One region of the Rhodoferax potami genome, then DNA from elsewhere that is predicted to be linked to it. Evidence: predicted binding sites of a transcription regulator. Region 1 holds the regulator's gene; each other region holds the start of a gene.
The links. The regulator sigma-54, encoded in region 1, starts transcription at its own class of promoters, with help from an activator protein. The targets are predictions, from matches to a motif close to TGGCANGNAANCTGCTTT.
Positions count from the first base shown of each region.

Region 2: the regulator sigma-54 is predicted to act here: its motif matches at 5,401-5,418, upstream of RAE19_RS10265 (pilin).
Region 3: the regulator sigma-54 is predicted to act here: its motif matches at 1,610-1,627, upstream of glnK (P-II family nitrogen regulator).
Region 4: the regulator sigma-54 is predicted to act here: its motif matches at 3,569-3,586, upstream of glnA (type I glutamate--ammonia ligase).

Region 1 covers NZ_JAVBIK010000001.1:1,545,333-1,553,052, forward strand. Annotated here, with positions in the region: gene RAE19_RS07335 (THUMP domain-containing class I SAM-dependent RNA methyltransferase) at 1-579, opposite strand, end outside; gene rpoN (RNA polymerase factor sigma-54) at 576-2,177, opposite strand; gene lptB (LPS export ABC transporter ATP-binding protein) at 2,178-2,954, opposite strand; gene lptA (lipopolysaccharide transport periplasmic protein LptA) at 2,951-3,559, opposite strand; gene RAE19_RS07355 (exopolyphosphatase) at 3,634-4,566, opposite strand; gene RAE19_RS07360 (thiol:disulfide interchange protein DsbA/DsbL) at 4,658-5,314, opposite strand; gene RAE19_RS07365 (SPOR domain-containing protein) at 5,378-6,082, opposite strand; gene argS (arginine--tRNA ligase) at 6,103-7,720, opposite strand, start outside.
Region 2 covers NZ_JAVBIK010000001.1:2,138,842-2,146,561, forward strand. Annotated here, with positions in the region: gene RAE19_RS10250 (FHA domain-containing protein) at 1-489, shown strand, start outside; gene RAE19_RS10255 (CHASE2 domain-containing protein) at 535-2,784, shown strand; gene RAE19_RS10260 (ATPase, T2SS/T4P/T4SS family) at 2,867-5,287, shown strand; gene RAE19_RS10265 (pilin) at 5,452-5,904, shown strand; gene RAE19_RS10270 (PglL family O-oligosaccharyltransferase) at 5,999-7,570, shown strand; gene RAE19_RS10275 (M48 family metalloprotease) at 7,591-7,720, shown strand, end outside.
Region 3 covers NZ_JAVBIK010000001.1:1,777,830-1,785,549, forward strand. Annotated here, with positions in the region: gene RAE19_RS08505 (ammonium transporter) at 1-1,170, opposite strand, end outside; gene glnK (P-II family nitrogen regulator) at 1,189-1,527, opposite strand; gene RAE19_RS08515 (YifB family Mg chelatase-like AAA ATPase) at 1,777-3,330, shown strand; gene RAE19_RS08520 (tetratricopeptide repeat protein) at 3,406-4,476, opposite strand; gene RAE19_RS08525 (hypothetical protein) at 4,473-4,889, opposite strand; gene RAE19_RS08530 (ExeA family protein) at 4,914-5,387, opposite strand; gene RAE19_RS08535 (secretin N-terminal domain-containing protein) at 5,387-7,135, opposite strand; gene RAE19_RS08540 (hypothetical protein) at 7,147-7,623, opposite strand; gene RAE19_RS08545 (hypothetical protein) at 7,620-7,720, opposite strand, start outside.
Region 4 covers NZ_JAVBIK010000001.1:3,219,157-3,226,876, forward strand. Annotated here, with positions in the region: gene RAE19_RS15530 (DUF3369 domain-containing protein) at 1-930, opposite strand, end outside; gene RAE19_RS15535 (16S rRNA pseudouridine(516) synthase) at 995-1,744, shown strand; gene RAE19_RS15540 (EI24 domain-containing protein) at 1,749-2,603, shown strand; gene RAE19_RS15545 (competence/damage-inducible protein A) at 2,600-3,406, shown strand; gene glnA (type I glutamate--ammonia ligase) at 3,632-5,047, shown strand; gene RAE19_RS15555 (hypothetical protein) at 5,233-5,736, shown strand; gene glnL (nitrogen regulation protein NR(II)) at 5,815-6,864, shown strand; gene ntrC (nitrogen regulation protein NR(I)) at 6,897-7,720, shown strand, end outside.

The sequences.
Region 1 (7,720 bases):
CCAGCCGCTAGCGGCGATCATGGCGGCGGCGAGGGTTTCTTTGAGCGGCGCATCGCCCTTGTCTTCGCGCCAGCCGCGCTTGAATAGGGGCTCACCCGAGGTGTCGATATAGAGCGAACAGCTGTCGGTGGTCAGGTGGGCGAAGATGCGTACATCTGGCCACTGGGTGTTCACATCCGGGCGCACGCCGCCCGCCACTTCGCGGAAGCGGTCGCAGACTGCGTCTTTCACCTTCAGCGCGGCAAAGTTCAACGAGGTCAAGGGGCTGTGCTGCGCCGTGACCTCGACCTTGATGCTTTCGCGCGGCGTGAACCAGCGCTCCCAGGCCACTTGCATGGCGGCACGGTACAAGTCCTGCTCGCTGCGGTACTCGGTGTACGACACCAAGACCAGCACCCGTTGGGCCAGGCGGCTGTAGAGGTTGAGCAGCATCGCATGCTCAAACCCGGTGCGCACGGCTACGCCGCCGCGTTGCTTGGTGATACAGCCAGGGGGCAGACCGGTGATCTGCAAAATTTCGGGGGCAAGAAAGTCCTCCACGCCAGCAGCGCAGGGGAGAAAAAGAGTCAATTGGTTCATAGCGCTTTGCGGAGTGAGGCGGGGGCAATCTTCAGCCCCTCGCGGTATTTGGCCACGGTGCGCCGGGCGCATTCAATGCCCTGCTCTTTGAGCATGTCGGAAATCTGGTTATCGCTCAAGGGCTTTTTAGGGCTCTCGGAGGCAATAAATTGCTTGATCAGCGCCCGCACCGCGGTGCTGGACGCATTGCCACCGCTCTCGGTGCCCAGGCCGGAGCCGAAAAAGTATTTCAGCTCAAAGGTGCCGAACGGCGTGGCCATGTACTTGGCGGTCGTGACGCGGCTGATGGTGGACTCGTGCAGGCCCAGCTCGTCAGCAATTTCACGGAGCACCAGAGGGCGCATGGCCAGCTCACCGTGGGTGAAGAAATTCTTTTGTCGCTCGACGATGGCGGTGCTGACCCGCAAAATCGTGTCGAAGCGCTGCTGGATGTTTTTGATGAACCAGCGTGCTTCCTGCAATCGCTGCTGCAGCCCGGCATGGCTGGAGCTGGCTTTGTGGTTGCGCAGCACATTGGCATAGATGTCGTGGACTTTGAGCCGCGGCATCACATCGGGGTTGAGCTGCACCCGAAACTTGGCGGCGCCACCCACTCTGCCGATCGGCACGACCAGCACATCGGGCACCACGATGTTGCGCTCGACATCCACAAAACGGCGGCCGGGCTTGGGCTCCAGGCGGGCAATCAGGGCAATGGCTTCACGCACCAGCGCGTCGCTCCCGACGCCGGCTTGCACCAGACGCTTGATGTCCCGGCGGGCCAACAACTCCATGGGCTGTTGGCAAATCGCCAACGCAACCTGCAACACCTCGATACGGGCCCATTCGCCATCGTCATCCGCGGTTTGCAACAGGGCCTGGATCTGCAGGCGCAAGCACTCGCCCAAGTCACGCGCGCCTACCCCCACCGGCTCCAGGCTGTGCAACAAGCCCCGTGCGACGGTGAAGTGGTGCACCAGTTCGTGGAGCTGCTCTTCGTCACCGGGGTGCAGGCTTTGGGCCAATTCCGCCAGCGGCTCTTCAAGGTAACCGTCGTCGTTCAGGGACTCGATCAAGAACCGCAGGGCCGCTGCATCCTCAGGGCTCAGGCGCAGGCCCGCCGCCTGGCGGTGCAAAAAAATCTGCAATGACTCGCCCGAGCGCGCCAGTTCGGTGGCGTCTTTCTGCTCGTCGTCGTCGAGGTTGTTGGCTTTGGCCTTCGCGTCAACGCCCCATTCGCCATCGTCCGGGGTCATTTCGGTCGTTCCGTCGCCCTCCCAGCTGGGTTCGTCGCTACTAGACAAGGGGGAGGATTCTTCCTCATTGGAGCCGCTAGCGCTGGTACTACTTGCGTATTCAGCTACAGAATTGATAGCAAAATCAGGCTCTTGCTCGCTCAATCGATCGCCCTCGCTCACTGTGGCATCGACCGTATCGAGCCCGAAGTCCTCGCGCTCGGCACGCTCTTCGGTCAACTCCAGAAACGGGTTTTCATCCAGCATTTGCTCCACTTCCTGGCTGAGCTCCAGGGTGGAGAGCTGCAACAGGCGAATGGATTGTTGCAGCTGGGGCGTGAGTGCCAGGTGCTGCGAAACTCGGAGCGAGAGACCTTGTTTCATCTACATCTTGAAATGTTCACCGAGGTACACCCGGCGCACATCGGCGTTATTCACGATCTCTGAGGGCGTACCCTCTGCCAGCACATGCCCGTCACTGATGATGTACGCGTGGTCGCAAATGCCCAATGTCTCACGCACGTTGTGGTCGGTGATCAGCACGCCGATACCGCGGGCCTTCAGGAAGTTGATGATGCGTTGGATCTCAATCACCGCGATCGGGTCGATACCCGCAAAAGGCTCATCCAGCAAGATAAAGCGGGGCCGGGTCGCCAATGCCCGGGCGATTTCCACACGGCGCCGCTCCCCTCCGGACAAGGCAAGCGAGGGCGATTCCCGCAAATGCTCCACCCGGAGTTCTTGCAGCAAATCGGTCAGCCGGCGTTCGATTTCATCGGACTTCAAAGGCGCTCCGGCATCGTCGCGCTGCAGCTCCAGCACGGCGCGCACGTTGTCTTCCACATTGAGCTTGCGGAAGATGGAGGCTTCTTGCGGCAAGTAGCCCAAGCCGAGACGGGCACGGCGGTGAATCGGCATGTGCTCGATGCTTTGGCCGTCGATGGTGATGTCGCCCGCACTGGCTCGCAGCAAACCCACGATCATGTAAAACGAGGTGGTTTTACCCGCGCCATTGGGGCCCAGCAAACCTACTACCTCACCGGTGCGAACCGCCAGCGACACATCTTTCACGACCTGGCGCTTGCCATAGTACTTTTGCAGATGGCGGGCTTCGAGCCGCCCGGCACTGCTGTCCGGGGTGTCTTTGACGAGGTCGTTCACTGGCCGACCTTCTCGATTTGGGGCGTAACTTTGAGTTCAGCACCACTGGCCGCCGACGCCGCAGTGCCCCGCTCGGGCTTGGGTGTCAACATGGCACGCACCCGCCCTGCAGGGGCTGCGGCTGTCTTGGGCGCACCATCGACTGTGAAACGGTCGGTCAGGTTCTCATAGAGGATGACCGCACCGGTTACCTCGTCCGCCAGCGTTGCGCCGCGCAAACGGCGCATCTGGGCTTTTTTGATGAAGCGCACGGTGTCGGCTTTGCCGTCGTATTCGATCGTATCGCCTTCGCCCTCGATGTATTCATCGATGCCGTCGCGCTTCTGGCGAAAAAAGGCCTGCTTGTCCGGTGAGCCGGTCACCAAGCCGAATTGGTAGCCCTCGGGGTCCTGGCGAACCTCGATCTGGCTCCCGCGGATCAGGATGCTCCCCTTGGTGAGGATGACATTGCCCGTGAAGATGCTGACTTGTTTGAGGTCGTCGTAACGCAAAGCATCGGACTCCACATTCATGGGCTTATTGCGGTCCGCTTTTTCGGCGCGAACGCTGCCCACAAGGCCCGACAAGACCAGCAGAACCGACAGGGACAACACAATTTTTTTCATAGGGGCACGAAACTTGCTCGAAGAGCGCTCGGCTCATTGTACCGAGCACTTCACGGCTCCTGCCCCCGCCGTACTCAGCCGTCTGCGTTAATTTTGTGGATCAGTGCTTGCAGCACTTCGGCAGCTTGGGCGTTATCCACTTGGCAGGTGCCGGCATTGGCATGACCGCCGCCGCCGTAGCTCAGCATCAATTCGCCAACATGGGTTTTGGAGCTGCGGTTGGTGATCGATTTACCGGTCGCAAACACGGTGTTTTGTTTTTGCAGACCCCACAACACGTGGATGGAAATATTGGTGTCCGGGAACAAGGCGTACACCATGAACCGGTTGACTGCGTAAATGATGTCCTCATTGCGCAAGTCCAGCACCAGCAGATTGCCGTGCACGGTAGAGCAGCGCAAGAGCTGCTCCTTGGCTTTGGCCGCATGCTCAAAATAGAGCTCGACCCGCTCGACCACGTCCGGCAGCTGCAGGATCTGCTCGATACCGTGGTGACGGCAGTACTGGATCAAGTCCATCATCAGCTGGTAATTGCTGACCCGGAACTCGCGGAATCGGCCGAGGCCGGTGCGCGAATCCATCAGGTAATTCAGCAGCACCCAGCCTGTGGGATTCATGATTTCATCGTGGCTGAAGCGGGCAGAGTCGCCTTTGTCCACCGCCTCCATCATGTCGTAGAAGCGTGCCGGAAAGCGGCTGGCGCCACCGTAGTGGTCATAGACCACGCGGGCCGCCGAATCGGCATGCGGGAGGATGATGTGATTGGGCCGCTCGCCGGTGTTGCGCAGCGTCTCAGACTCGTGGTGATCAAACGCCAAGTGAACGCCCGGCACATAGGGCAGATTGGTCGTGATATCGCGGTCAGAGACCTCGATCTTGCCGTCCTGCATGTCCTTGGGGTGGACGAACTTGATGTCGTCAATCAAGTCCAACTCGTTGAGGAGAACGGCGCACACCAAGCCATCGAAATCGCTACGGGTGACCAAACGGAACTTCTGGCTAGACATACGACAGACTCCTCAAGGGTAAATAAAAATTCATTCTAGCCCCGCACCTGAGGCCAAGCGCCACAGGTTTGCCTAGTGCAGGGCTGGGGTATTAGCCGCGTCCTGCGCGCTGGTCGGCGATCAATGTATCGACCACTTGCAAGGCCCGCTGCATGTTACCGGCCATAGAGCCGTCGGTATAAAAACGCCCCGCCACACCGAGGGCCGGCACGCCTTCCACCTTGTAGGCGTTTTGCAACTGCAGTGCCTTGCCGGCCTTGGTCGCTACTGTGAATGAGTTGTACTGGGCCACAAACTGCTCCCGGTTCACGCCCTGTTGGCTGATCCACTCCACGATGGCCTCGGGCCGCGCCAGGTTTTGCTTTTCCACATGGATGGCGGCAAACACTTTGGCGTGGAGTTTGGGCACCAGGCCCATGGCCTCGAGTGTGTAAAACAAGCGCTGCTGGGGAACAAAGCTTTCCTGGAAAGCAATCGGCGCACGGCGGAACGACACATCTTTGGGAAGATTTTTGGTCCAAGCCTGCAATGCCGGCTCAAACGCGTTGCAGTGCGGGCAGTTGTACCAAAAGAACTCCACCACCTCGATCTTTCCTGCGGGCGCCTCGACCGGCGCGCGGGGATCTACCACCTGATAGTCGGTACCGGCCTCTGGCTTTTTCGCTTGGGCTTGGGCCAAAGAAAACCAGGTTCCGGCGGCGCTCAAGGCGGCGCCAGCAGCGACATGGGTAAATGCACGACGTTTCATATCAAAAAGACTCCATAGAGGCGCTGTGTGAGCAAGCACCGCGCCCAAAGTTCCCGCTCTGGCTCAGCGCTGCACGCGCACCAGCGCTGTTTCCAAACCGGCTTTGTCCATCTTTTCCTTGGCCTTGTCCGCATCCTCTTTCTTCTCGAAAGGACCGACCCGGACCCGGAACACCGGTTTGCCCGATAGCTCGCGCTCAGAAATTTTGGTTTCAATACCGCTCAACGAAAGCTTGGCACGCTGGCTTTCTGCATCCTCGGCAGTACGGAACGAGCCCACCTGCACCCAGAAAGAGAACACCTCCGACTCTGAGGCTGCCACCTTGGCCTTTGCCAGATCACCCAAAGGATCGGCAGAGGCTTTGGGGTCTGCTTTGGCATCCGGCTTGCCGGCTGTTTTGGCGTCGGCCTTGGTATCCGACTTAGCCTCTGACTTTGCTTCGGATTTGGCATCCGTTTTTGCGTCAGTTACTGCCGGCTTCGCTTCGGTAACTTTGCTCGGCGCACTCGGGCTCGAAGCGGCAAGTCCCGGCACGCTGGTAGCAGGCACAGCTCCGGCCGGGTTTTTGCCGTACATCGGCGCATTCGGGTCCCAGTTTTTGTTTTTCTGGGTCTCGGCAGCATCCTGGTCGGCGCTGCGGCTGTTGCTCTTGTTCATAAAAGGCACAGGCACCTTGGTGACGTAAACCGCCACCGCCAGCGCTGCGCCCAAGCCCACCACCACGCCTACGATGAACCCGACCAGAGTTCCGCCACGCTCGTTCTTCATGCCTTGCTTTCTCAGAGAAATTACATCTTCTGCGGAGCGCTCACGCCCAGCACCGCCAGGCCATTGTGCAGCACCTGTGCAGTCGCAGCGACCAGCGCCAGGCGCGCGAGTTTGACCGCCTCGTCATCCACCAGAATGCGCTCGGCATCGTAGTAGCTGTGGTAGCTGGCCGCCAATTCGCGCAGGTAGAAAGTCACGTCATGCGGCGCCTCGCCCTCAGTAGCGGCGGTCAGCATTTCAGGGAACTTGGCCAACAGCAGCATCAGGGCCTGGGCTTGCGGGCTCTCGAGGGCTGACAGGTCAACCCCCTTGAGCAGGGCCACATCGCCACCCCAGCTCGCCAGCACCGAGCAAATGCGTGCGTGGGCGTACTGCACGTAGTAAACAGGGTTGTCGTTGTTTTTGGCCACTGCCAAATCCACATCGAAGGTGTATTCGGTGTCCGGCTTGCGGCTCAGCAGGAAGAAGCGCACTGCGTCTTTGCTGGTCCACTCAATCAGGTCGCGCAGCGTCACATAGCTGCCCGCGCGCTTGCTGATCTTGACCTCTTCACCGCCCTTGACCACGCGCACCATAGTGTGCAACACGTAGTCGGGGTAGCCTTGGGGAATGCCTACATCGGCCGCTTGCAGCCCGGCGCGCACCCGGGCAATCGTGCCGTGGTGGTCGGTGCCCTGGATGTTCACCACTTTGCTGAAGCCACGCTCCCACTTGGCAATGTGGTACGCCACATCGGGCACGAAGTAGGTGTAGGTGCCATCCTTCTTGCGCATGACGCGGTCTTTGTCGTCACCGTAGTCAGTGCTCTTGAGCCACAGCGCGCCGTCTTGTTCATAAGTTTTGCCGTTGGACACCAGCTTGTTCACTGCCGCTTCGACACGGCCGCTGGTGTACAGGCTGGACTCAAGGTAGTACTGGTCAAAGTGCAGATTGAAGGCCTGCAGGTCTTTGTCTTGCTCGTTACGCAAGTAGGCCACTGCAAACTGGCGGATGTTGTCGTAATCCTCTACATCGCCATTGGCGGTGAACTCGCGGTCGTCGGCCTTGACGGTCGCACAGGCCAGAAAATCGTTGGCAATTTCCTGGATGTAATCGCCGTTGTAAAACGCCTTGCTCTCCGGGTTGTCGGGGTCGGTGGGCCAGCAGGTGTCGCCCGGCTTGAAGCCCTTGGCGCGCAGTTGGGTGCTCTTGGTGAGCGTTTCGATTTGCACGCCGGCGTCGTTGTAATAAAACTCGCGGTGCACCTTGTAGCCTTGGGTGGCAAACAGGTTGCAGATAGCGTCGCCCAGCGCCGCCTGGCGGCCGTGGCCCACGTGCAGCGGACCGGTGGGGTTGGCCGACACAAACTCCACCAACACCGGCTTGCCGCTGTCCGCCTGGTAGCCAAAGCGCAAGCCTTGGCCCAGCACTTCGCGCACCACTTCTTGCTTTGCAGCGGGCTTGAGGCGAATGTTGATAAAGCCGGGGCCGGCAATTTCAACGTCTTGCACCCACTGTTGGTACACCGGAGTGGCCAGCAGCTCCGTGCGCAGCGTTTCGGCGAGCTGGCGCGGGTTCATCTTGAGCGGCTTGGCCAATTGCATGGCCGCCGTGGTGGCGAAATCGCCATGGGCCGCCACCTTGGGCGACTCGAAGGCG
Region 2 (7,720 bases), 590 kb from region 1:
AACAGTACCAATGGCACTTATGTGAACGGTAAGGCTGTCAAAAAACAGCAACTCCGCCACGGCGACGGTATCGAAATCGGCAAATACAAGATCAAGTACATGGCTGACGGTATGGTCGATAGTTTTGACAAAACGATGGTGGTGCCTGCCCGTCCGTCTGCGATCACTACACAACCTTTGAATTCAGGGTTTGCTACGGTCGCCGGGGATTCCCAAGGGCTGGGAGCGTTTCACGCTGCAATCAAGGTGCTTTCTGGCGCCGCATCCGGGCGGGAAGTACCGCTTACGAAAGTAGTCACCACCATTGGAAAGCCGGGTGTTGCGGTTGCCGCGATTACCCGCCGCCAACAAGGTTTTGTGGTGCACCATGTGGAAGGTGCGGGTAATCCAACTTTGAACGGTGCTCCTATCGGGGCTGCGCCACTTCCCTTGAAAAATGGGGATTTGGTGGAGTTGGCAGGGACCCAGATGCAATTCATATTGCATTGAATAGCCTCGCACACAAAATCCCTTGCGCGCACTAACGCCTGAGAGGTGAATTCCATCTATCGGCATCGAGCCCGTATCGCGGTCACTCTGGTGCCGTTTGTTTTTGCAGTGCTTCACCTTTTAGGGGCACTGGAAATCGGCGCACTTCACCGGTTAGATAACCTCATTTACGATGCGCGTCTTCGGTCCACGATGCCACGGACGATCGACGACCGTATCGTCATCGTCGATGTAGATGAAAAGAGTCTGGCTGAAATAGGACGCTGGCCATGGAGTCGTGCTGTACTCGCCGACTTGGTCGATAAGCTATTTGACAAGCACGACGTAGGCCTACTTGGAGTCGATGTTGTTCTCGCTGAGCCAGACACTAGTTCAGGGCTTCAGCATCTGCGCTCGCTGGCTGCGAATGAGCTCAAAGACAATCCGGCTTTTGCCGAGCAGGTGGATCGGCTCGCACCAAGTCTTGATTTCGATGCGAGGCTTGCAACCGCTTTAACAAACAGGCCGGTAGTTCTGGGCTATTTCTTCTCTGACGCGCCGGCGTTTCGCTCGGGAGGCGCGCTGCCTGCCGCAGTTTTTACAGGGGCGGACCTTGATGGTCATTCCGTGATGGCGCCTGAGTGGTCAGCGTTCGGGGCAAACCTTGCCGTGTTCTCAAGTGCGACTCCACTGGCGGGTCATACCAATTCTTTTACCGATGCGGACGGCGTTGTCAGGTCCTTGCCGCTCGTTGCACGCTATGGTGATGCGTACTATGAGTCTCTCTCTCTCGCCATGTTCCGTGCGCTGACAGGGGCGCCGCAGGTTAAGCCTTCATTCTCTAAAGAAAGTGTTTTGCCCAAGGCATATCGCGGCCTTGAAAGCTTGGAGCTCACTAAAGAGGGAAAGAGTCTTGTGCTGCCCGTTGACAATCGTGGCGGAGCGCTCATTTCATTCCGAGGCCCCGGCGGACCGGCTGGTGGGTCTTTTCGCTACGTGTCTGCGGTAGACGTACTTAACAACACGCTCCCCCCTGGAATGCTTCAAAACAAAATTGTGCTGCTTGGTACAACTGCGCTGGGTTTGTTTGATATGCGGGTGACGCCGGCCGGAGAAACCTACCCTGGGGTTGAAACACATGCGAGTGTTTTGTCCTCCATGCTGGATGGGCGCTTGAAAGTAAAGCCTGATTATGCGTTCGGGTACGAGTTCATCATGCTGTTGAGCGCCGGCTTGATGCTTGCTTTTTGTTTGCCTCTGCTTTCGGCGTTCAAAGCAGTGCTGCTGAGTTTTGCAATGCTCGTTGTATTGGTCGCCTCCAACTTCTGGCTCTACGATGAGTTTGGCTTGGCATTGCCGCTGGCGACGTCGCTGGCGATGACCGTGACTGCTTTCGCGCTGAACATGAGCTATGGATATTTTGTCGAAAGCCGTTCAAAGAGAGAGTTGGCGAACCTGTTTGGTACCTATGTACCTCCAGAGTTGGTAGATGAAATGGTTCGGGATCCAGACAGTTACACCATGCAGGCCACCAGCCGTGAGTTGACGGTCATGTTTTGCGATATGCGTGGTTTCACACGGATGTCAGAGTCTATGGAGCCGATCCAATTGCAGTCCATGTTGACTGACATATTCAGTCGTATCACTACTGTCATCCGGGCCAACAAAGGCACAATTGACAAGTACATGGGCGACTGCGTCATGGCCTTTTGGGGGGCACCAGTCGAGGCGGTGGATCACGCCGTCTTGGCAGTTAAGTGCGCCGTGGAAATTGAGCATATGCTTCAAACACTAAATACGGAACACCGAGCGCGAGGCGTCCCTGAGATCGGCGTCGGGATCGGCATCAATACGGGGCTCATGTGTGTCGGTGATATGGGGTCCGAGATGCGGCGCAGTTACACCGTGATTGGCGATGCAGTAAACCTTGGTTCCCGTTTGGAAGGACTGACCAAGATTTACGGCGAGAGCATCATCGTGAGTGAAACCACAAAAGCGCTCATTCCTGAGCTCGCTTGGCAAGAGCTAGACAAGGTTAGGGTGAAGGGCAAAGAGCAGTCCGTAACGATTTGGACCCCTTGGACCCAATCCTCTGTGTCGGATGCCGCTTTAAGCGGGGAGTTGGCGTTGTGGCATGAATTCTTGGCCCACTATCGTGTGCAATCGTGGGCGGCCGCTGAGAGGGTGCTGTTGAACTTGTTGGACGTTGCCGGTACCAAACCTTTATATAGCTATTACGCTGCCCGGATCGCAAGTTTAAAACTGTTACCGTTTGATCCGGAATGGGACGGAAGCACGCAGTTCGGGTCCACTTAAAGGGATATCTGTTCCTTTTGCCGTTTAGCCGTCGTTGGCTGTTCATGCTATTTGACTATCCGAAAAAGAAAGAAGCACTTCCATGAATCATTCGCAGCCGGGAGAGGGGAGTTCCTCGTTGAGTGAGCAGGCTTTTTACGACTCACAAAAGCAGCCCGTTAAAAAACGCGGAATGACGTTCGAGGCACTGTTCTATCGGCAATTGCATCAGGTAACGGCGCGTATTCACGACACGGTCCAACTCGAGCAAATCATGCTCGAAACCAGCCAAGAGATATGCAAACTGCTCAATGCGGATCGACTCACCTTGTACGCAGTAGCGGATGATGGTGTTTCTATAGTCTCAAAGATAAAGACAGGCCTCAATACAAGCAAGGAATTGAAGCTACCAATCTCTCCGCAAAGCCTTGCTGGTTACGCGGCCTATAGCAGGACCATCCTCAATCTGCCGGATGTATACAACGAAGAGGCGCTGCGCAAGATACACCCGTCCCTCAACTTCTTAAAAGAAGTGGACAAGCGCTCCGGCTACCGAACCAAGCAGATGATGGTTGCGCCAATTCTCGACGGTAACGTTTTGCATGGCGTTCTGCAGGTCATCAATAGCAAGAGCGACGAACCCTTCGGAGAGTTAGAACTTGATGGAGTGACAGAGCTCTGCAAAACGCTTGCCACCGCCATCCGACAACGGGTGGCCACCCAAGAGAGTCGACCAAGACGTGAGCGCACTCGCTATGACAGTCTAGTGAATGCCGGTTTGTTGTCGGATATCGATCTTCAACAACTTGCACAAGAAGCACGCGACGAAGGTGAACCGCTTGAGCAGCTCATCATCAGCCGCACGGGTTTGTTGCCGAGTCAGGTTGGCGCCGGTTTGGCGCAGTTTTTCGGAGTGGTCTATGAGCCGCGTAGCAGCGCTCGCATTCGTTCGGAGGCATTGCATGGGCCTCTAAAACGCGAGTTTCTCGAGGAGCAGGGCTGGGTTCCTCTTGAGGAGTCGCCTGAAGGTTTGGTGATCATGTGTCTTGACCCCGAAGCGGTAAAAGGCTCGAGAGTGGTGCCACAAGTTTTTCCGCGGATTAGCAAGTTTGCGTACCGGGTGACAACACAAATAGAGTTTATCGAGACGCTTTCGCAACTATTTGGGGCGACTGCGGACTCCAGCACAATTGATCAATTACTCGCCGATATGGACGGTGGGCCTATTGAAGATTCCGGTAATGATGAGTCACTAGAGTCTGCCGCTGCAGACAATGAACTGGTGAAGTTCGTTAACAAAGTCATTATTGATGCCTATCATCAGAAGGTCTCGGATATACACATTGAGCCCATGCCGGGCAAATTTAAAACCGGTATCCGCTTTCGGATCGACGGAAGCCTCGTCCCTTACGTCGAGGTACCCGCCCACTTTCGCCAGGCGATGGTCACGCGCCTCAAAATTATGTGTGACCTCGATATTTCGGAGCGTCGAAAACCTCAAGATGGGAAAATAAAATTTAAAAAGTATGGCCCGCTAGATATTGAACTTCGTGTCGCAACTATTCCCTCTGCAGGCGGGGTCGAGGATGTGGTGATGCGGATATTGGCTGCAGGTGAACCAATACCGTTAGAAAAACTGGGTTTGACTGCGCACAATAAGACCAGACTAGAGGCAACAGTCAGCAAACCGTATGGTTTGTTTTACGTATGTGGGCCAACGGGCTCGGGAAAGACTACTACGTTGCACTCCATATTGAAGTTTCTTAACACGCCAGATACCAAGATATGGACCGCAGAGGATCCTGTAGAAATTACGCAAAAAGGTTTGCGCCAAGTCCAAATCAACAAGAAAGCCGGAATCGACTTTGCGCTGGTGATGCGGGCCTTTCTCCGTGCGGACCCGGACATCATCATGGTCGGCGAATCGCGAGATAAAGAAACCGTGTCCATGGGCGTAGAAGCCTCGTTGACCGGCCACATGGTGTTCTCCACCCTGCACACTAACTCTGCGCCCGAATCCATTACCCGCCTTTTAGATATGGGCATGGACCCCTTCAATTTTGCAGATGCCTTGCTGGGCATCTTGGCTCAACGCCTTGCCAAGAGGCTGTGCGATTGCAAGGTGGCGTATGTGCCGACTGACGATGAATTGCGGTTGTTCTGTAAAGAGTACGCCGAAGAGTTGCGGAATACGGATGCATGGAAAAGCGATTACGAGTCGGAGACCCAAAAACTGATTCGGCAATGGATGGATGCTTATAGCGATGGCGGACCCTTAAAGCTCTACAAAGCTGTCGGCTGTGAGAAGTGCAATAAAACCGGCTACAAAGGCCGGGTGGGTCTGCATGAACTGATGGTCGCAGACGACCATCTCAAGAAGCTCATCCAAGAGCGTGCGCGAGTGGCCGAACTATTCGCTAGCGCAGTCCAAGGGGGGATGCGCACTTTAAAGATGGATGGAATGGAAAAAATCTTGATGGGCCTCACGGATCTCAAGATGGTGAGGCAAGTCTGCATCAAGTGACGGAAGTGACAATCTTGTCACTCGATGCACCCAGTCTCTATCGGCGCGAGCAAAAATGTCACCTTGGCAATATGTTTTGGGTATTTGTTCACAGAATTAGACCCTTAGCGGCTTGGCATGAAAGCTGCACCTACTCAAGCCTCTTTTCTTAAACCGGAGTTTTTATGAAGCGTTCCATTCAAAAAGGTTTTACCTTGATCGAACTGATGATCGTCGTGGCGATTATTGGTATTTTGGCTGCGGTGGCTTTGCCTGCTTATCAAGATTACACTGTGCGCGCTAAAATTACAGAGGCCACTTCTATGGCGTCTACTGCCAAAACCGCCATTGGACTTGCCTTCAATGAAGGCACTATGTATGCGTCTTCTACCGCAGACACCAACGAATCTTTTGGTTTGGCTTCGGCAACGGCCATTACCAGCAAGTATGTAACTTCAGTTACTGCTGCTTCCTCATCTACGACATCTGCGACAGTGAGTGTAGTGATGAAGGGTACAGGGAACACTTCCGTTGATGGCGGAACTATCGTATACACAGCAACTTGCGTCCAGGGTGCCCAATGTTCTTGGGCTGTCTCTAGTACATCTATTCCTGCCAAGTTTTTGCCAAAAACTTGATTGATCATTAATTTGTCCTATATAAAGGCCGCATTGCGGCCTTTATTTTTATATGCTTAGATTGCTAACTCATGTATTGGTAATACTTTTGGCGATGGCTAGCTTTATGCAGCCATTTCATAGTATTCCTTGGCCCAGTGCGTTGAATGAAGGTGCTGCATTAGTCCTAGGATTGTTTGTATCAAGTGTTGCATTACTTCGAAATATTTCAGCAAAGATCGAAGTAACTAAATTTGAACTAGTACTGCTGCTAGTGCTTGTTGTGCACAGTGCCATTCTCTCTACTAGTGAATTTCAAAGAAGTATGCTTCCAGTGATGTTGGTCGCTGGTATTGTATTGTGCTGCCTTAAAATGCCTGCGCCGGATAATGGGGTTATCCACAGTTTGTTTGTGAGCATTTTCGTGGCGGGTGTTGCTTCCTGTCTTTTTGGGATAGGTCTTTGGCTTGGTATTTTTCAAGATTATGAGAGCTATCAAGTCTGGATGAGTCACGCTGATCCTGGTAATCCATTGATCGGCAATTTGTCCCAGCCAAATCAGATCGGAACACTTATCTTGTGGTCGATCGTTGTCTCGCTTTATTATTTTGAACAAACCAATAAATCTGAAAGTGCGAAGAAGGTGAAGTGGGTATTGGGTGGTGGGGTGGTGTTTGCTGTCTTGTTAATGGCGATTGGTGTAGCCTTAACGCAATCCCGAACCGCATTGCTTAATATGGTTCTTATTACTTTAATTGTTTTAACATTTCGAGCCCACTTTGATTTCCGTACGCGCGTCTTGATTGGTCTTGCTTTGGTTGTGGTTGTGGTTGTTTCAGCCAGCTTGCCATATTTAAAAAGTGCCATACTAGGGATTGAAAATACAGCCATCATGGGAGGAAAAGCGTTTACTGACCGCCCTAGACTAATCGCATACAGCATTTTTTTGGATGCAATCTCGAATGAATGGGCTCTGGGTTATGGTGTGGGTGGAGTTGTGTTTGCAAATATCGAAAACATCCTCCCCGAGAATCCGTTGAATATGTATTTTGGTCATTCACACAATATATTCATTGATATATTTGTATGGTTTGGTATTCCTATTGGATTGCTTGTCAGTGCTTTTGTAATATGGAGATTGTGGAGGTTGGTGATACAGGTTAAGACTAAAGAGCAGATGGCTATCCTCGGGATGTTTTCGGTTGTTCTTGTACATGCACTCCTTGAGTATCCCCTGCACTATGCTTATTTCTTGGTTCCTTGTGCTATTTTTTATAGATTCTGTAAAGTTCCTTCATCATCTTCAGGATATCTGATCTCGACCAGTTGGATATTTTCTTGTTGGGTTTTGTCGCTGACTGTTTTTTATGTCGTGGCGAAAAATTATCTAGATGTTGAGCAGGATATTCGTCAGGCTAAACTGCAAATGGCCATTATGGGTGCTCCAGTTCCAGCGCCTCCGGATTATGAAAATAAGATTGTTGAGTTGAAGTATCTGAATGTAGCTATGCGGGCTGATGTGAAAAAGCCACTCTCGCCACACGAGAGAGCTGCGTACGACTACATAGTTGGGGTTTATCCTACGAAGTCATTTTTAAATAACTATATAAATTTACTTGTTCAGGATGGTGATCTCGCGGGAGCCCAGCTTTGGACCTTCAGGCGGGATTCGCTGTATACGAAATAGGCCTATGATGGCTCCATCGCATGTCTGGTTTGAAGTACCATCTTTCGCATCTCTCTATGAGGCTAAATTTTTGGCTCCAGTTTAAATCGCTTTGGGCTTTATATTTTTTAGGTTGTTCTGCTTTGGCAGGACAAGATATGAGCCTTCGCG
Region 3 (7,720 bases), 230 kb from region 1:
GTTCACACCCCACAGGCCTGCAAAGCCACCGATCAAGCCGATCGCGATGGAGCCCATAGGACCCACGAAACCGCAAGCGGGAGTGATCGCCACCAAACCAGCCACTGCACCGGAGGCCGCACCCAACATGGAAGCCTTGCCGCGGGACAGTGATTCACCGGTAATCCAGGCCAACGTAGCGGCAGCCGTTGCCAACATAGTGTTGATGAAGGCCAATGCCGTCAGGCCGTTGGCTTCCAGGTTGGAGCCGGCGTTGAAGCCGAACCAGCCGAACCACAGCATGGCAGCGCCCACCATGGTCAAGGTCAGGCTGTGAGGAGCCATGGGCTCTTTGCCGTAACCGATGCGCTTGCCCACCACGTAGGCACCGACCAAACCAGCAACCGCTGCGTTGATGTGCACCACGGTGCCGCCAGCGAAGTCCAAGGCACCCTTGCCCCACAGGTAACCGGCAGCTGCCACGACTTTTTCCAGGGAAGCGGCGTCGGAGATGGCGTCAGGGCCGGCCCAGTACCAGACCATGTGTGCCATGGGCAGGTAGCTGAAGGTGAACCAGATCACGCAGAAAGCCAGTACTGCAGAGAACTTGATGCGCTCAGCAAAGGCACCCACGATCAGGGCACAGGTGATGGCCGCAAAAGTGGCTTGGAAAGCAATGAAAGTCAACTCAGGAATCACGACACCCTTGCTGAAGGTAGCGGCCACCGAGTCCACGGTGACACCCTTCAGGAACAGCTTGTCGAAAGTACCGAAGAAGGCACCGTCACCGCCGAAGGCCAAGGTGTAGCCGTAGATGGCCCACAACACATAGATCAGTGCAGTAACCACGAACACTTGCATCAGCACCGACAACATGTTCTTGCTGCGGACCAGGCCGCCGTAGAACAAAGCCAGACCGGGCAAGGTCATGAACAGGACCATGGCCGTCGAGATCGTCATCCAGGCGGTGTCGCCCTTGTTAGGAACCGGTGCTGGTGCAGCGGCTGGAGCTGCTTCAGCGGCAGCAGGTGCTGCAGCCGGTGCGGGCGCAGCAGCAGGCGCTGCAGCTTCAGGGGCAGAAGCGGTTGCGGCAGGCGCATCAGCCGCCGGCGCAGCGGTTTGGGCCAACGCAAAAGAACCGGCTGTCATCAGGCTCAAGCCCAGAGCCAGCGTGGCGAGAAGTTTTTTCATGTCGTGCTCTCTTTCTATTTACAGCGCTTCTTTGCCGGTTTCACCGGTGCGGATGCGGACCACTTGTTCCAGGTCGTAGACAAAAATCTTGCCGTCGCCGATCTTGCCGGTGCGGGCGGCGCCCTCGACCGCTTCGATGACGCGCTCTACCAAAGCGTCGTCAATCGCCGCTTCAATCTTGACCTTGGGAAGGAAGTCGACCACGTACTCTGCACCGCGGTACAGCTCTGTGTGGCCTTTTTGGCGGCCGAAGCCTTTGACTTCAGTCACGGTAATGCCTTGCACTCCCATGCCGGACAAGGCTTCGCGCACCTCATCGAGCTTGAACGGTTTAATGATGGCCGTCACGAGTTTCATGTGTTCACCTCAGCTTGATAGTTAATGACAGAGTCCGGGCCTGGTGGCTTGCCGCGCCAGGTTTTCGGGAGCTAAGAGGCATAAAGCAGAAGCCGTGCCAAGTTGCGCGCCGGTGGTGTTCTGCAAAAAAGCCCCACAGTTTCTGCAGATTCCGCTAACATCACTGTACAAAACAACAGTTTGCACGGCAATGGTGCACCACAGCGCAATGCACCGAGATATTGCGCACCTTTTTGGGAAATCAGGGAAATGAGCTTGTCTTTGGTGCAAAGTCGCGCGTTATTGGGGCTCGAAGCGGTTCAAGTAACCGTGGAGGTGCACTTGGCCAACGGGCTCCCGAGCTTCACCTTGGTCGGTTTGGCCGATGTAGAAGTCAAAGAGGCCCGTGAGCGGGTGCGCTGCGCCATTCAAAACAGTGGCCTCGAGTTCCCTAACAACAAACGCATCACCGTTAACTTGGCACCGGCCGACCTGCCCAAAGACTCCGGCCGGCTGGATTTGCCGATCGCCCTAGGCATTCTGGCGGCCAGCGGACAGGTAGATGCCCAAGCACTGGCAGGCTTTGAATTTGCGGGTGAACTGTCCTTGTCCGGAGAATTGCGCGCTGTGCGCGGCGCCCTGGCCATGGCGCTGGCACTTCGGAAAACAGCCAGCCGCCCCCAGCTGGTGCTGCCACCAGGCAATGCCGAAGAGGCCGCCCTGGTGCCCGACTCCCGGGTGATCCGTGCCCGGCGCCTGCTGGATGTGGTGCACCACTTCGCGCCGGGCGGTCAGGCCAAGGATGCGGAAGGCATCCCCCTGGAGCAAGACCCGGACGGTTGGGTCCGGGTGGAGCCCACCCCCTTGCAAGCCCCCGCCCCCGGGCTGGACATGGCCGATGTCAAAGGCCAAGTGGCTGCCAAGCGCGCCCTCGAAATTGCGGCTGCAGGCGGACACAGCTTGTTATTGGTAGGCCCGCCGGGCTCTGGCAAGTCCATGCTGGCCCAGCGTTTTGCAGCCTTGCTGCCGGACCTGAACACCGACGAAGCACTCGAGAGCGCTGCCATCGGCAGCCTGTGCGGGCGCTTTGACTTGCAGCGCTGGGGACTGCGCCCCACCTGCAGCCCCCACCATTCTGCGAGCGCTGTCGCTCTGGTGGGCGGTGGCTCGCCACCGCGGCCCGGAGAAATTTCATTAGCGCACCATGGGGTGTTGTTTTTGGACGAGCTACCCGAGTTTCCGCGCCAGGCGCTTGAAGCCCTCCGCGAACCGCTGGAGACCGGCAGCATCACTATCGCTAGAGCGGCCCGGCGGGCCGAGTTTCCTGCGCGCTTCCAGTTGATTGCCGCCATGAACCCCTGCCCCTGCGGTTACCTCGGGGCGGCGGCACGCCCTTGCCGGTGCACGCCGGACCAAGTGAGTCGCTACCAAGGCAAACTGAGCGGGCCGCTGATGGACCGGATCGACCTGCACGTCGAGGTGCCAGCACTTGCGGCCGAAGAGCTGCTGCACAGTCCCCCCGGCGAGCGCAGTGCCGACATCCGCGAACGCAGCCACCAGGCGCGGGAGCGGGCACTTCAGCGTCAGGGCTGCAGCAACCAGGCGCTGGCCGGTCAAGCGATTGATCAGCATATTGCGCTGGAACCCGCCGCCCTGAAATTCTTGCAGACAGCGGCCGCGCAGCTCGGCTGGTCTGCGCGCAGCACCCACCGCACCCTGAAAATCGCCCGCACGATTGCCGACTTGGCTGGCAGCGCCGACACCCAACTCCACCATGTGGCGGAAGCCATGCAATACCGGCGCGTATTGCGCGGTGCCAACTGAGAAGGTAGCGCAACTTGCTATTATTTATATAGCAATCGGCGCAAACAGACAGAGGGCCACAGCCATTTTTGACACTCAAGGCTTCTCGGGAAGCACTACGCCCTGCTGCCGCAGGTAAGCCCAGACCTCTTTGCTCACAGGGCCCAGACTGCGCGCCCGTTCAGCAGAATCCGCCGCGGCGACAAGTTGCCCCAAGGCCGACAACGAAACCGCGGTACCCAGCAGCCAGCGTTGCTCCGCCGGGCGGGATTGAAGCGCCACACCATAAAACTGCACCGCATCCTGATGCCGGCCCAGACGTTGCGCCGCGTTCGCACGCACCGCCCACAACTCCGGCTGCCCGGCCAAGAGCGGCTCCACCTGCGTCATCAACTCCAGCACGGCGGCTGAGCGGCCTTGCGCCAGCTCCATCCGGGCCAGTTCGCGCACCAGCATGAGCTGAGTGGCAGCCGGAGTGGGCGGCTGGGCCCGCTCGGCACCAGCCAGAGAGTCTTGCAGCAGCTGGATCGCCGCATCCGCAGAACCGCTGTTGTAAAGCGATTGCGCCTGGGCCAGCACGTCGCGCACTGCTGTTTGCTGGCGCTGTGCTGCGACTGCCCCGTCCGCCACCGGCTGCGCCGGTTTGGCCGATGGCGGTGCAGGAGGCACAGCGGCCAGCGACGCAACGGGTGCTGGCGAGGCCGTAGGCATAGGGGGCTGTGTCACGGCCGCAGGCGGTGGAGCACTCGCTGGTACCGCGGGTGCTGCGGCGATGGTCGCTGGCGGAAGAACAGAAGAGGTCTGCTTGCCGCCGGGCACTTGGGTGGCCACCGTCAATGCCGGCAGCTCTGACAGCTCGGTCGCAAGCTTCAAACCCGCCCAGGGCGCGGCAGGGGCCGACGCGACGGCCATGGCGCTATCGGTCGGCAGCTCAGCCACCGGTCCTGAGGACATTGATACGGGCGGCGCGGCTGACCACCACCAGAAAGCTGCTGCCAAAACCGCCAGACCAACACCACCGGCCATCAGCAACATGCGCGGGGATCTGCGATGAGCCTCCTCACCACCTATCACCATGCGAGCGCTGGTGCCAGCGCCAATCGCAGGCTCCAACGGGCTGGCGCTGCGCTTGTCAAGGTCGCGCAGCATTTGGTTGATCACACTCATTCCAACACCTCCCCAGCGGTGCGGGTGGGGCCGGACCACCGCTTCCACCAATTCCACGGGTTCCACCAAGGGCCCCCACTGGTGTGGAAGGGGCGCAGGCCCGGCGTATCGCGGACGGCCAGCTTGACATGCATCGCAGAGACACGGTGCACCCCTTGCCCGTAGGCCAATATCAGGCACTTGTGCGCAAGAATATTGATCAACCGCGGCACACCCGCTGTAGCCACCGCCAAACGGTCGATAGCCTCTGGGGTGAACACCTCGAGATCGGTGTGCTCAGTGGCAGCCGCCCGCGCCAAGCGGTGGCGCACATAGTCGCCCACACTCGCGCCAGTCATGGGACCCAAGTATTCGCTAAAGGTAATGCGCTGCAGCAGTTGCCGAATCTCGGGGCGCGCCAGCTTGGTGTCCAAATCGGGCTGGCCCAGCAGGACCAGTTAAATCAGTTTGCGCTTTTCGGTTTCGAGATTCGAGACCAGGCGCAGGCTCTCGAGGCTGCGCACCGGAATCGCCTGCGCCTCGTCGATACACACCACCACTCTTCGCCCGGCAGCCGCATGGTTCAACAAACAGTTGCTGATAAGGGTCATGACAGTGTGGCGGTTGGGGGGGAGTTCGACCTCCAACCCCAATTCGGCCGCCAATGCGCACAGCAAATCGTCGGGCCCCATATCCGGGTTGGGAATATAGGCAGTTACGCACTCGCTGTGCAACGTCTTGAGGAGTTGCCGGCACAAGACTGTTTTGCCGCAACCCAGCTCGCCCACAACTTTCAAAAAGCCTTCGCCACTGCGCAAGGCCACCAAAAGCGTATTCAAAGTCGCTTGCGCACCGTCATGGGCAAAGTAAAAGTCAGTGTCCGGCGTGATGGAAAACGGGGCCTCACGCAGGGCAAAGTGCCCCAAATACATTACTTGGCCGAACCATCAATCTGGATGACCCGGGCGCGGGCGGCATCCATGTCATCAATTGCGGCGCGGGCACGCCGGTTCTGCGCATCCCAGTCTGCCGCACTGCGGATGATGGTGGGCTTGATCAGCACAATCACCTCTTTCTTGCGACCCTGGTTGGCGCGGTTCCCGAACAGGGCACCCAATCCCGGCATGCTGGTAGTGCCCGGTATGCCGGATGCATTGCGGCTTGATTCGAGCTGCATCAAGCCACCAATCGCCACAATGGAGCCGTCCTGAATACGCACCAAGGTGTCTGTCTCATTGACTGCACTGGAGGCCAATGGGAGCTTGAAGTTGCCGGCACTACCCAAATCGATTTGTTTGGACTTTTCACTCACCGTGGTCAGTGCAGGATGCACATGCAAGGTCACATTGACGCCGTCGTCGATTTGAGGCGTCACATCCAGCGAGATCCCCGAAAAGAACGGCGTCAAGGTCACCGTCGGTAGCGTGCTGGTGGTGGCGCTGTTACTGTTGGAGCTGGTGGAGTTGGTGCCACCCGACACATTGGTCACAAAAAACTCATCGGTGCCCACCTTGAGCACCGCCTTTTGGTTATTAAGGGTGGCAATACGGGGGCTAGAGAGGGTCTGCACATCGCCCTGGGTCTCCAGGAAACCCAGCACCGCACCGAACTGGGTGGTTGCAAGTGCCAAACCGAACAAGCCGCCGCCGGTTGCCACGGATGGGAAGGACACCGCACCGTTGATCGTGGTAGTGCCTTGAACAAAGGGGTTGGTGCTCGTCACTCCACTACCGATCACACCGGCAGCGATCTGGTTGGAGCCACTGGTATTGAAAGCCCCCCAGTTCACACCGCTCTGGTAACCATCGCGCAACTCGACCTCTACCACCTTGGCTTCCAGCATGACCTGGCGCTCCACCGAGGCTTGCGCTGCTTTGAGGAATTTTTCCACCTGCCGCAATTCTTCAGGCATGCCGCGCACCGCCATGATGCCGGCCTGCGGGCTGGCGACCATACTGCGGCCTTCACCACTGCCCAGCAGGCTGCGCACGGCACCGGAAAGCTCCCCCCAAAAGTCGGACTTGGAAGTGGTCGATACCCGGCTGTTTTCCGGTTGGGCACCGGTTCCGCCGTTACCGGTCGCACCAGCGGCTGTGTTCGTGCCGCCAGACGATGACTGCGGCAAACCCGCTCCGGACGAGACCCGCAACTCGCTGCTGCCTTGGCGCTGCGAGGTCGGGTAGTTCAAAGTAAACACACGGGTCTGGAGGGTCGGGGCGTACACCGTGATACGGCGCCCTTCTATTTTGAAGTCGTAGCCATAGACATCGCGGATTGCCTCCAGAGCCTCGGTCACGGTCACGCCGCGCAAGGTCACAGACAAGGTTCCTGCCACGTCAGGGTGCATCAGCATGCTGTAACGGGTATCTGCCACGATCGCCAGGAACACTTCGCGCGCCTGGGCGTTGTTGACCAGCAAATCCAGACGCGGCTCGGGCGGCGGGGCCACCACGGGGGGTGCAGGCTCTGCCAAGGCTTCGCTCACTTTGGCGGGGACCACTGCTTGCGCCTTGGGAGGGGCTTCCGGTATTTCGGCCAGGATGGCCGCACTCACATCGGGCGTACGCAAGGGCCGGTCCATGCTGCCACAAGCGCCCAGAAGTGCCGCGCTCACCGTGGCACACAGAACCGAAACAGAGCGCGGAATAAAAGCGGTGGAGGACATAGCAATGGGGTTCATAGGTCGGGACTTCACGGTGGTGTGCCGGTGCATGGCGCAACAGGGGTCACGGCTTGGACGGACTTCGGACGGGCGGTTTTTTGTGCCGACTTGCGGGGCGATTCAGGGCCTGGAAGAGGGGCGGCACGGTCACAGGCGTCAGGCGCCTTGGCCACAGACCGCTGGATTCCGGCAAAGCGGGGCAGCTTGCGGATCTTGCGGCCTTCGCGCAACCAGATTTCAGTCTCAGTGATACGGTCCAGCGTAGCCGCACCGACCTTTTTCCCGACGCCGATCAATCGGGTACCGACCACGAGATACGGAACCCCGTTCTGCACCATCACGCTCATGTTGGGCAAAGGCACCTCTGCAGGATCCATGACAGCCCCCGGGGGCAAGGCCACGCCCGCTGCAGCCGGTGGCGCGGTCGGATCGCGCTCGGCGGCACCAGCTATGCCCAGCCAACTCGCCAGCAAAAGGCTACCCACCCATAGACGACTGGGCATCATGGCTGCGCCTCCAACACATAGACACGCAGGGTGAGCTCAGGCCCTTGGGGACCAACCAGCAACTGGAAGCCGCTCCAACGCAGGCGGGGCAACGCTT
Region 4 (7,720 bases), 1.7 Mb from region 1:
CAGGCTGTCGTAAGTGCTGGCTACATTGCGTGAAAAGAGTTCGAGCAGTTCGCGCGCCTGACTAGTGATCGGCTCCGGAAACTCCATGTAAATCAAGCTCTCGCTGCCTGCCTTGGTTCGAAAGTAGCCTGCGTAATAGCGCTCACCATGGCGGCTCACTTTTTCGCCCAGCGACTGCAATATGGCTGTTTTTACGACTTCTGGCAGGTTTTCTACTTCATCTTCCAGCATCAGCTCTGAAAATGCATCTGTTGCTGCGAGTACCTTCAGCTTGCCATGCCCTGCGTTGGCGGTGTAGGCCGACAAGCGACTGGCGCACAAGCCTTCGCCCTGCAGATCCAAAAGGTGGTTTAACTGCGAAAGAACGGCAGATGCGAAGCTGCGCAAATTGTGGGAGTCGCCCACCTCGCTGATGGCTTCTATCGACCGCACCAAGCCCCTTCGTGCATTTTCAAGTCGCATCAAGTCCCGATAAGCCCTTAAACCCGCGTAAAAGACAGTAATCAACTTGCGACGGGTTAGGTCGGTTTTTTCTTTGTAGTCGTTGATGTCGTAATCGCGGATGACCTGTTCTTCGGGGGCCTGGCCGGGTTGACCGGTGCGCAGCACGATGCGCACATTCAGGTTGCCCAAGTCCTCGCGAATGTATTTGGCGAGGTCCAGGCCTGCGTGCTCAGACTCCATCACCACATCCAGCAAGATCAGGGCAATATCGTTGCGCTGGCCCAGCAAGGTGCGGGCTTCGGCGGCGCTGTAGCAATGGGTGAATTCCAGCCGTCGTCCATCCATTTCGAAATCGGACATGACCAGCTTGGTGACCTCGTGAACCGCAGGTTCATCGTCCACCACCAGAACCTGCCAAGGCTTGGCTGTGTGGCTGTGCGTCTGCTCTGCCTCTTGTTCATCGCTGAAAACCAAATCATCTGTCATGACACAGGTCCCGGTTGGAATCGAATCACAGCAGTCTACTGGAAGTGACTGCGATACTACGTCTATGCAGTTACAGGAAATACTCTATACCCAAGGGTTTGGCACCCGCCGTGTGTGTGCTGGTTTGGTCCAACAAGGCTTTGTGCAGGTTTATATGCCGGAACAAGGCCTGGCTCCCGTCACCATTACGCAAGCAGCTATGGAATTTGTAGCGGAAGGGTTGCGCTTCCGGGTGCAGGGCGTCGACTGGCCCTACGCTGAACGCGCCTATTTGATACTCGACAAGCCGGCCGGCACCGAGTGCTCGCAAAAGCCCTCGACCTACCCCAGCATTTACACCTTGCTCCCCAGTCCGCTGCGCTTGCGGCCGCAAAAGGCAGCGGTGCAGGGCGTTCAGGCCGTGGGTCGGCTGGATCAAGACACTACCGGCATGCTTTTATTGACCGACGATGGCAAATTCATTCACCGGATGAGTTCACCCAAGCACCATGTCCCCAAGGTGTATGAAGTGACGGTCAAGCATCCGCTCGATGAAAAGCAGGTCAGCAAGCTTTTGAGTGGTGTGGTGCTGGATGACGACCCCAAGCCCGTCCGAGCTGCCGCTTGCGAAGCGGTTAGTGAATTCCATCTGCGCATGACCCTCACCGAGGGCAAATACCACCAAGTGAAGCGCATGGTGGCCGCTGTCAGCAATCGGGTGGAGGGCTTGCATCGCTCCAGCATCGGCAGCGTGTCGCTGCCTGCGGACTTGCCCCCCGGCGGCTGGCGTTGGCTCAATGCCGACGAAATCGTGGCAGTGCAAACCAAGGTGTGATGCGATGAACGCCGTCCTTGATGCTTTCTGGCGTTCCGTGGCTTATTGCCTGCACCCCAAAGTCATCTTGTGGTCGTTTCTGCCACTGGTCTTGATGGTGGGGGTGACGGCCGGGCTGGGGTATTTTTACCTTGACAGCCTGCTCAGCCAAGTGAACCTGCTGTTGGAGTCGATGGACTGGCTGCAAATGCTGTGGTCGTGGCTCGAATCCATGGGCGCCGGAAAGCTCAAGACCGTGTTGGTTCCGCTGCTGGTGATTCTGGTGCTTACGCCGCTCGTCGTGGTCGCCTGCTTATTGGTGGTGGCCACCTTGATGACCCCCATGCTGGTGCGCCTGGTCGCTCAGCGCCGCTTCCCCTTGCTCGACAAGCAAGGCTCCGGCTCTTTTCTGTTAAGCGCCGGATGGGCACTGGGCTCGACAGTGGCTGCATTGTTCGCCTTGGTGGTGTCGCTGCCACTGTGGTTGATTCCGCCGCTTGTGCTGATCATTCCACCCTTGATTTGGGGTTGGTTAACTTACAGGGTCATGGCTTTTGATGCGTTGTCCGACTTTGCCTCTCGTGCTGAGCGGCAAGAGCTATTCAAACGCTATCGCTGGCCTTTGCTGGCGATGGGCGTATTCGCAGGCTATCTCGGTGCGGCCCCTAGTCTGGTCTGGTCATTCGGGTTTGTCGCGGTCGCTTTGGCCCCTATTTTGGTTCCGGTGTCGATTTGGCTCTACACCCTGCTGTTCGCCTTTTCGTCGCTGTGGTTCACCCATTTCGGTCTGAAGGCCTTGCAATATTTGCGTGCAGAGCAAGCGGCTGCAACCAAGGTGCCAGACATGCCGCTGAATGTGGTTGACGTGGAGATCTTATGAAGTTTGGCGCGATCATCATTGGGGATGAAATTCTTTCCGGCAAACGTGCTGACAAGCACTTGGCCAAAATCATTGAATTGCTGGGTGCCCGTGGCATCCGATTGGCTTACGCGCATTACGTTGGCGATGATCCGCAGCGTATTACAGCGACGCTGCGTGAGGCCTTCGCTTCGGGCGATACCGTCTTTTCCTTCGGTGGCATTGGCGCCACGCCCGACGATCACACCCGGCAATGCGCTGCATTGGCGTCCGGCAAAGCCTTGGTGCTCAGTGACGCCGCACGGGATTTGATCCAAGAGCGCATCTTGGACGTTGCCCGCGAGCAAGGCCTGCCCTATGAGCCCGAGCGCCCAGACAATGTGCACCGCTTGCAGATGGGCATGTTCCCGGAGGGCGCCGCTTTGATACCCAATCCGTACAACAAAATTCCGGGTTTCAGTTATCCCGGCGTTGGGCAAGGGCGGGTCCACTTTGTGCCGGGCTTCCCCGTGATGGCCTGGCCGATGGTGGAGTGGGTTCTCGATAGCCAATGCGCTCAATGGTTTCAGCAGGATGTGTGGCGCGAGCAATCGGTGATTGTCTTTGGTGCCATGGAGTCGATGCTGACCCCGCTCATGGAGCAGCTGGAGCGGAGTCATCCGGTCAAGGTCTTCAGCCTACCGAGCGTGGACCATCCGCAATACGGCCGGCACATCGAATTGGGCGTGAAAGGGGATCCCACTGTGATGGCAGCCGCATATGCCGATTTGCTGGCAGGCCTCAAGGCGCTGGACATGTCATTAGGCCCTGAATTGGTGCGATAGCAAATTGCACCAATAAAGTGCGCTATAGCTTGTTGCACCTTGGTGGTGCATTTTGGTGCGCTCATTGGGCTCTCACCCGTGACTTTCCGTATTTCGTGCTCGAATTGCCCGTTTAACGATGCAAAATAGAGCGGTTTGCCGAAATGCCTTTGGTGCGTGCTTTGGCACAAAAGCTGCATTAACTGCAGCGCAAATCTTTTTACAACCGTGCAACAGGAGTATTTGATGGCCAAGACCGTCGCAGATGTGATGAAGATGGTGAAAGAAAACGAAGTCAAGTTTGTTGACTTCCGTTTCACCGATACCCGTGGTAAGCAGCAGCACACCACCGTGCCTGTCTCGCATTTTGATGAAGACAAGTTCACCTCCGGCCACGCGTTTGACGGCTCTTCTATTGCCGGCTGGAAGGGAATCGAAGCTTCCGACATGTTGTTGATGCCCGATCCAGGTACTGCCAACATTGATCCCTTCTTCGAAGAAACCACTCTGATCATGAACTGCGACGTGGTGGAGCCTGCTGACGGCAAGTCCTACGACCGCGATCCACGTTCCATCGCCAAGCGCGCTGAAGCCTACTTGAAGGCCTCCGGCATGGGCGACACCGCTTACTTCGGCCCTGAGCCAGAATTCTTCATCTTTGACGGCGTACGTTGGTCTACAGAACCCAACAACACCTTCTACGAAATCGAAGAGTACGAAGCGCCCTGGAACACCGGTTCCAAGCTCGAAGGCGGCAACCGCGGCCACCGTCCCACTGTCAAGGGCGGCTACTTCCCAGTGCCCCCAGTGGACAGCACGCAAGACATGCGCGCTGAAATGTCCCTGATCCTTGAATCCTTGGGCATTCCAGTTGAAGTGTTCCACCACGAAGTGGCGGGCGCTGGCCAGAACGAAATCGGCACTAAGTTCTCCACCCTGGTTGAGCGCGCTGACTGGACCATGTTGCAGAAGTACGTGATCCACAACGTGGCCAATGCCTACGGCAAGACCGCGACTTTCATGCCCAAGCCTTACCACGGCGACAACGGTTCCGGCATGCACGTGCACCAGTCCGTGTGGAAAGACGGCAAGAACCTGTTTGCTGGCGACGGCTATGCAGGTCTGTCTGACTTCGCGCTTTACTACATTGGCGGCATCATCAAGCACGCACGTGCCCTGAACGCCATCACCAACCCTGGCACCAACAGCTACAAGCGTCTGGTTCCTCACTTTGAAGCTCCGGTCAAGTTGGCATACTCCGCCAAGAACCGTTCCGCTTCGATCCGCATTCCTTTCGTGGCGAACCCCAAGGGCCGTCGCGTGGAAGCACGTTTCCCCGATCCATTGATGAACCCTTACCTCGGCTTCGCAGCCTTGTTGATGGCAGGTCTGGACGGCGTGGAAAACAAGATCCATCCTGGCGAAGCCGCCACCAAGGACCTCTACCATCTGCCTCCCGAGGAAGATGCAAAGGTACCAACCGTGTGCCACAGCTTGGATCAAGCCTTGGAGCACTTGGACAAGGACCGCGCGTTCTTGACCAAGGGTGGTGTGTTCACTGACTCCATGATCGATGCCTACATCGACCTGAAAATGCAGGAAGTGACCCGCTACCGTATGTCGGTACACCCTGTCGAATACGATATGTACTTCAGCCTGTAATCCCGGCGCTGCAAAGCACTGTGATGAACAAAGAAGGACGGCGCGAGCCGTCCTTTTTTTATGGAACACTTGGACACATATCGCCACCCGAACCTCGGGGATACTCAGGGCCTTTGTCCCGGGGCACTTTTTGACGGATACTGAATCACAGCGCTTACCAAACCGAGCGTAGTTACTGACACAGCATGAAACCCACACTCCTGATTCTTTGCTTGACCGCCGGCACGACGCTAGGAGCCTCGGCGCAGGAGCGTATCTACCGGTGTGGTAATGAGTACACCAACACCGTGACCGAAGCGCAGGCCAAGACCTGCAAGCTTGTCTCGGGCGGCAATGTCACGGTGGTGCAGGGGCAGAAGCCCGCAGCAGCAGCACCAGGGGTGAAGGTGGCATCGGCGCCGCCCGCAAGCAGCGCGCCGCGTATCGATAGCGCGGATCAAAAAGCCAAAGACTCTGATGCCCGTTTGATTCTCGAGACCGAGCTCAAAAAGGCCGAGGCCCGTCAGATCGAGCTGAACAAAGAGTACAACAACGGGGAGCCTGAAAAGCTGGGCCCCGAGACTCGCAATCATCAAAAATACCTGGATCGGGTTTCCGAGCTCAAAGCAGCGCTGTCCCGCAACGAAAGTGACATAGCGGGCATCCGGCGGGAGCTTGGTCGTTTGCCGGGCAGTAGCTCCAAGCAATAAGGTCCGGGCAAGTGCCCGCCTTGCCGGGCGGAGCCATGGATCCGGTTATTTAATTTCCTTTTTCCGCGGACAAGCCTCATGGAGCGATTCCATTCTTTTGACCTGCTAGCGACCTTGGTGGCAGTGGTCACGGCCGACGCGTCTGTGCAGTTCTCCAATGCGGCACTGGAAGATGCCTTGGGCATTTCGCGCCGGACCATCATCGGCTCCAACTTTGCCGACGTATTCACCGAACCTGCACAGCTGCACAGCGCCCTCGAAGGTGCGTTGGACAATGCGTTTGCAGCACTGCGCTACGACGCGTGGCTCAAGCGTGCCGGGCTGGAGTCCATGCCGGTGCACGTCATCGTGACCCGCACGGAGGCATCCAACGACATCATTGTGGAAATGGTGCCCCAAGAGCAGCAAACCCGCCAAGACCGCGAAGAGCGCCTCGCCGAGCAGGCCCAGACCAACAAAGAGCTAATCCGTAACCTCGCCCACGAAATCAAGAACCCTTTGGGTGGCATTCGTGGCGCGGCGCAACTGCTCGAGATGGAGATGGAGTCTCCTGAGCTCACCGAATACACGCAGGTCATCATTCATGAGGCGGATCGCCTGCAGAGCCTGGTAGACCGCCTGCTGGCGCCGCACCGCCGGCCCCACTTGGTGGGCGATGTGAATATTCACGAGGTGTGTGAGCGGGTGCGCTCGCTCATCCTTGCTGAGTTTCCCAAGGGCTTGCGGGTAGTGCGGGACTATGACATCTCCATTCCCGAATTCCGGGGTGACCGCGAGCAGCTCATTCAAACCGTGCTGAACATAGCCCACAACGCTTGCCAGGCGCTGGCAGAGCGCATTGCGGCGGGTGACGGTTGTGTGACATTCAAGACCCGAGTGACACGGCAGATCACCTTTGGCAAACAGCGTTACCGGTTGGCATTGGAATTGCATGTCATTGACAACGGACCTGGCGTGCCAGATTCGATCAGAGACCGCATTTTTTACCCGTTGGTATCGGGCAGGGAAGGTGGTTCCGGACTGGGGCTCACACTGGCGCAAACCTTTGTTCAGCAACATCACGGACTGATTGAAGTGGACAGCGTGCCGGGCCGTACGGACTTCAAAATATTGATTCCGTTACCGTAACAGACCGACAAAAACATAGGGTGCCACACAACATGAAGCCGATTTGGATCGTAGATGATGACCAGTCCATCCGCTTCGTGCTGGAGAAGGCACTGCTGCGTGAGCATTTGCCCACACGCAGCTTTTCCAATCCACGCGATGTACTGACTGCGCTGAGCACCGCAGCAGACGATGAAGGTCCGCAGATTCTGGTGAGCGACATCCGCATGCCCGGAGGCTCCGGCCTCGACCTGCTCGAAAAAGTCAAAGCCAAACACCCCGGCCTGCCCGTCATCATCATGACGGCTTTCTCGGATCTGGACAGCGCGGTCAGCGCCTTTCAAGGCGGCGCTTTTGAATACCTGCCCAAGCCCTTCGACCTGCCCAAAGCGGTGGAGCTGATCCGCCGTGCCGTAGAAGAAAGCCAGCGCGAAGAAGTGGCCGAAGAGCGCATGGCCGAGTCCCCTGAAATGCTAGGGCAGGCGCCCGCCATGCAGGACGTGTTCCGTGCCATTGGCCGCTTGAGCCAGAGTAATGTCACGGTGATGATCACTGGCGAATCCGGCTCCGGCAAAGAGCTGGTGGCCCGTGCGTTGCACAAGCATTCTCCGCGCGCCGATGGCCCGTTTGTGGCTATCAACACCGCTGCGATTCCCAAAGACCTGTTGGAGAGTGAACTCTTCGGCCATGAGCGCGGCGCTTTCACTGGCGCGCAAACCATGCGCCGTGGCCGCTTTGAGCAGGCCGATGGCGGCACGCTGTTTCTGGACGAAATCGGCGACATGCCGTTTGAGCTGCAGACCCGTTTGCTGCGCGTCTTGAGCGACGGTCACTTCTACCGCGTGGGCGGGCACAGTGCCGTTAAATCCAACGTGCG